DNA from 2 places in the Ornithinimicrobium ciconiae genome. Region 2 is predicted to be linked to the other one. Evidence: riboswitches for the same ligand, from Rfam matches in the RefSeq annotation. Region 2 holds a riboswitch; the other holds the start of a gene.
The links. Region 2 has a riboswitch for S-adenosylmethionine ahead of FNH13_RS07805 (flavin reductase family protein). Riboswitches for the same ligand answer to the same signal wherever they lie in the genome.

Region 1 (2,385 bases), 940 kb from region 2:
AGCTCGTATGACGGGTGCCCGGGCAGTCCCGCATAGCTCACCGAGACGACCTGCTCCTGGTCCAGCAGCCAGTTCGCGACCTTCTTGGCGTTGGCCACGTGGCGCTCCACGCGCAGCGAGAGGGTCTCGACGCCCTGGGCGATCAGGAAGGCGTTGAACGGGGAAATCGCCGGGCCGATGTCGCGCAGCAGGGTGACCCGGGCGCGCAGGATGTAGGACAGGTTGGTCCCGCCGAAGGTCTCATTGCCGACGCCGAGGTCCTTGGCGAAGGTCAGGCCGTGATAGCCCTCGTCCGGCTCGTTGAAGCCGGGGTACTTGTCGGGGTACTGCGCGTAGTCGAAGTTGCCGCTGTCGATCAGCACGCCACCGATCGCGGTGCCGTGGCCACCGAGGTATTTGGTGGCGGAGTGCACGACAATGTCAGCGCCGTGCTCGATCGGGCGGGTGAGGTAGGGCGTGGCGATGGTGTTGTCGATGATCAGCGGCACGCCGACCTCGTGCGCGACGTCGGCGATCCCACGGATGTCCAGGACGAGACCACTGGGGTTGGCGATGCTCTCACCGAAGAAGGCGCGGGTGCGCTCGTTGGATGCGGCGCGCCAGGACTCCGGGTCGGTCGGGTCCTCGACGAAGGTGACCTCGATGCCCAGCCGGGGCAGGGTCTGGGCGAAAAGGTTCTGCGTCCCGCCATACAGGCTGGGGGAGGCGACCAGGTGGTCACCGGCCTGGGCGACGTTGAGGATCGAGAAGGTGGACGCGGACTGGCCGCTGGCCAGCAGCAGGGCCCCCACGCCGCCCTCGAGGTCGGCGAGGCGGTTCTCCACGACCTCGGTCGTCGGGTTGCCGATGCGGGTGTAGATCGGGCCGAGGTCCTCGAGGTTGAACCGGGCGGCGGCGACGTCCGCGTTGTCGAAGACGAAGGAGGTGGTCTGGTAGATCGGCAGGGCGCGGGCACCGGTGGCGGTGTCCGGGGTCTGACCGGCGTGGATCTGTCGGGTGGCGAAGGACCAGGACATGGTGTGCTCTCCAAAGGGTTTCAGGGTGCGCGGGTAGGGCGCGCGAGGCGTGTCAGGGAAGGGTGGATCGAGGTGAGGCGGCGTGGTGGCGCCGGCTGAGTCGCGCAGACTCGGCCCGGGGTCGGGCGTGCTGGTCTCCGGTGGCGGACTCAGCGGTTGGGCATTCGGCAACAGGTCACAGCAGCGCTCCTTTGTGCGTCACTGGGCCCACCGGTCGACGGGCCCGCGCTTGCGGATCGCAGCTCCGGTGCCACGTCCGCCGGGTCATCACCCGGGGCACCCCACCGCGAGTGGAGGGTTGCCGCCCAACGAGCCGGGGCTTGACGTTGGGACTCATGACCTGACGTAGTTCTATCAGAAGGCGTCACCGAGGTCAATTCGGTTGTCAGGCCTCACAGGGTGTCCAGATCGAAGGTTCTGCGACAAAACGGCCACGAATCAGTGCGGATCATGCGGTTTGGGCCTTCGGGCCGAAGAGAGGCGGCTACAGTCGGCTGTCACACCCCAGGAGGAATAAACTCATGGCCACTGTCTCCGCGCATGTCGCCGCCACGCTGACCCGGCACATCAGCCAGGTCTTCGGGGTGATGGGCAACGGAAACGCACACTTTCTCGACGCGCTCGAGCGGGAGACCGACGCCGTCTTCACGGCGGTCCGCCACGAGGCGGGGGCGGTGGTGGCCGCCGACGCCTGCTACCGCGCCGGCGGTGGGCTGGCTGCCGCCACCACGACCTACGGGGCTGGGTTCACCAACACCCTCACCTCCCTCGCGGAGTCGGCCCAGGCACGCATCCCGCTCATCCTGGTGACCGGGGAGGCGCCCCGCTGGGGGCGCCGACCGTGGGACGTGGACCAGCTGGCCCTAGCCAGCGCCGTGGGGGTGCGCACCTTCACCGTCGGACGCACCGACTCGGCGGCCACCGCCATGCTCGCGATCGAGCACGCACTGTCCTACTCCCTGCCCGCCGTCCTGGCCATCCCGTATGACGTGGCCGGCCTTGACGTCGGGGACATCCCGGCGGCGCCGGACCCGATGGTGCCCCCGCCGGTCGCGCCCACCGGTGAGCTGGCGACGGGCAAGGTGGCCGAGATCGCCCGCGCGCTCGCGGGCGCTCAACGCCCGGTGCTCCTCGCCGGGCGCGGGGCGTGGCTGGCCGGAGCCGGTCAGGACCTGGGGGCGCTCGCCGCCGCCACCGGTGCGGTCACCGCGAGCACGGCCCTGGCCCGCGGCATCTTCCCCGAGCAGCAGTTCGACCTGGGGGTCGCCGGCGGCTTCGGCGCCGAGGGAGCTATGGAGCTGATCCACCAGGCAGATGTCGCGGTCGTCTTCGGCGCCTCGCTCAACCAGTTCACGATGCGCTTCGGGGA
Region 2 (2,385 bases):
GGGAGGGCATCTGGGTCCGGGCATCGAGGTCGAAAGTCTTATTGCTCATGGGGTGAATCTGAAGCAAACCCCTCGATCGGCGCTGAGGTTTTCCACAGCACCGTAGTGACCTGCGCATCTGTGGCGACGATGACGTCGTGGGCCGCCGGTCCCGGGTTTACGCTGAGGGTATGGCGGGCGCTCACCGAGGAGCCGAGGCCGTGGCGGTCTTCGCCACGGTCCTGGCGCTCGCGGCCTGCGGCACTCAGATCGAGCAGGACGAGTCGATCACGATCGGTCCGACGGCACCGTCCGAGGCGACCGACTCCGCGGAGGACACCGACACGCTGGACGACGCGGACAGTACCGCTCCCACCGCCACCCCACCTGCACCCGCCCCACCCGCACCCGCCCCGCCCGGCGCCACTGCCGAGCAGGACCCCTCCGGCGGCGGGAGCACTGCACCCACCACGACCGAGGGCACGGCCGGTGTCGCAGACGGCGACGATGCCACGAGCGCGTTGCCCGACTTTGCCGCGCCCGGAACGCTGCTCACCCGCGACCCGGCGGCAGGGGTGCAGCTCCTGGTCGATGACGTGCGCCTGGGCGTGCAGGACGGCTACGACCGCGTGGTGCTCGACCTGTCCGGGACCGGGGAGGTGGGCTGGCGGGTGGAGTATGTCGACGACCCAGCCCTCGACGGCAGCGGGACCCCCGTCGACCTCACCGGCCCGGCCGTCCTGGTGGTCACTGCCCAGGGCATGGCCTACCCGGAGCCGGACGACCCGGCCTACGACGACGGGCTGCTGCTCGTCGACGGAGGGGAGCTGCAGACAGTCACCGAGGTGCTGCGCGGCGTGCCCTTCGAGGGGCAGCTCCAGGTGTATGTCGGGCTGGAGACCGAGACGCCCTTCCGGGTGTTCCGACTCAGTGGTCCCGAGCGCCTCGTCATCGACGTCCAGCACTGAACACCCCGCCGAGGAAACGGATCCTTCGGCGCGCCCAGTCTGTGTCTTGACTTTGCCGAAGATCCTGTGATTGTCTGGGTCCACCCATCCAGAGCGGCCGAGAGATCTGGCTCGTTGACGCCGCAGCAACCATCCACGTCCGGACAGGTGCTCACGCCAGGATCGATGGAGGCATCGTGCACCACCGCACCACGCTCGGCCCGGCCGAACCACCACTGACCGTGCACCGCCCGCACCTGCGTCGCGACGTCGACCTGATGCGCCGGGCGGTCAGCGCCTGTCGCTCCTGACGCGCTGCCCGCCGAACTTTCTGCGCGTCCGCCCGACGCACCCGCTGCCCAACCCCGCTCGCTGACCCGCGGGCCGAGCCGGCCAGCACACCCCACACACCTGCGGTCCGGCATACCGGACCCTGCTCGAAGGAACCTCATGTCCGCACAACCACTCACCCACCCCACCGTCCCTCCGGACGTCCACCTCGACCTGCGCACCGCGTTCGGGCAGGCCGCCGCCAGCACCTGGGTCGTCACCGGCTCAGGGGAGCGCGGCCCGGTCGGCTTCACCGCGATCTCGATCATCTCGGTCTCGCTCACCCCGCCGCTCGTCTCCTTCAACATCAGCAAGAACTCGTCCTCGCTGGTCACCCTCGCCCACACCGGCCGTGCCGCGCTGCACCTGCTCGGGGAGGGCCAGGAGGCACTGGCCCAGCGCTTCGCGCGGGACCGCAGCAAGCGGTTCGTCGACGACGACGTGTGGGCCTATGACGACCACGGTCTGCCGCGGCTGCGTGACGTCCGGGTCCGGCTCATCACCCGGGTCCAGGACCTGGTGGACGCCGGCGACAGCTTCGTGACGATCGCTCGCGTCGAGCACGCGACGACTGTCCCCGGACGCCCGCTGCTGCACCACGCCGGCGCCTACGCCCCGCTCGCCACCCCGACCACCGCAGGAGCCTGACTGATGACGACCTACGACCTGACCACGCCCGAGGACCTGTCCTTCGCCTACTGGGTGCCCAACGTCTCCGGCGGCCTGGTGGTCTCCACCATCGAGCAGCGGACCAACCACACCCCGGACTACAACCGGGAGGTGGCGCAGACCGCCGAGCGGGTCGGTTTCGACTACGCGCTCACCCAGGTGCGTTACCTGGCCTCGTATGGCGCGGACGCCCAGCACGAGTCCGTCTCGTTCTCGCTCGGGTTGCTCGCAGCGACCGAGCGGCTCAAGGTGATCGCCGCCGTGCACCCCGGGCAGTGGCCACCGACCATCCTGGCCAAACTCGCCGCCACGGCGCAGGATCTGCACAACAACCGCCTCGCGCTCAACGTCGTCTCCGGCTGGTTCAAGCGGGAGTACACCGACCTCGGCCTGCCGTGGCTGGACCACGAGGAGCGCTACCGCCGCGCCGAGGAGTTCATCGAGGTGCTGCGCGGGCTGT

Region 1: another riboswitch for S-adenosylmethionine. It lies ahead of FNH13_RS03495 (bifunctional o-acetylhomoserine/o-acetylserine sulfhydrylase); the one in region 2 lies ahead of FNH13_RS07805 (flavin reductase family protein).

Annotation. Positions count from the first base shown of each region.
Region 1 covers NZ_CP041616.1:764,287-766,671, forward strand. The annotation lists gene FNH13_RS03495 (bifunctional o-acetylhomoserine/o-acetylserine sulfhydrylase) at 1-1,016, opposite strand, end outside; SAM riboswitch class IV at 1,237-1,357, opposite strand; gene FNH13_RS03500 (thiamine pyrophosphate-binding protein) at 1,538-2,385, shown strand, end outside.
Region 2 covers NZ_CP041616.1:1,706,690-1,709,074, forward strand. The annotation lists gene FNH13_RS07795 (hypothetical protein) at 1-49, opposite strand, end outside; gene FNH13_RS19750 (AMIN-like domain-containing (lipo)protein) at 171-947, shown strand; SAM riboswitch class I at 1,029-1,119, shown strand; gene FNH13_RS07805 (flavin reductase family protein) at 1,377-1,904, shown strand; gene sfnG (dimethylsulfone monooxygenase SfnG) at 1,908-2,385, shown strand, end outside.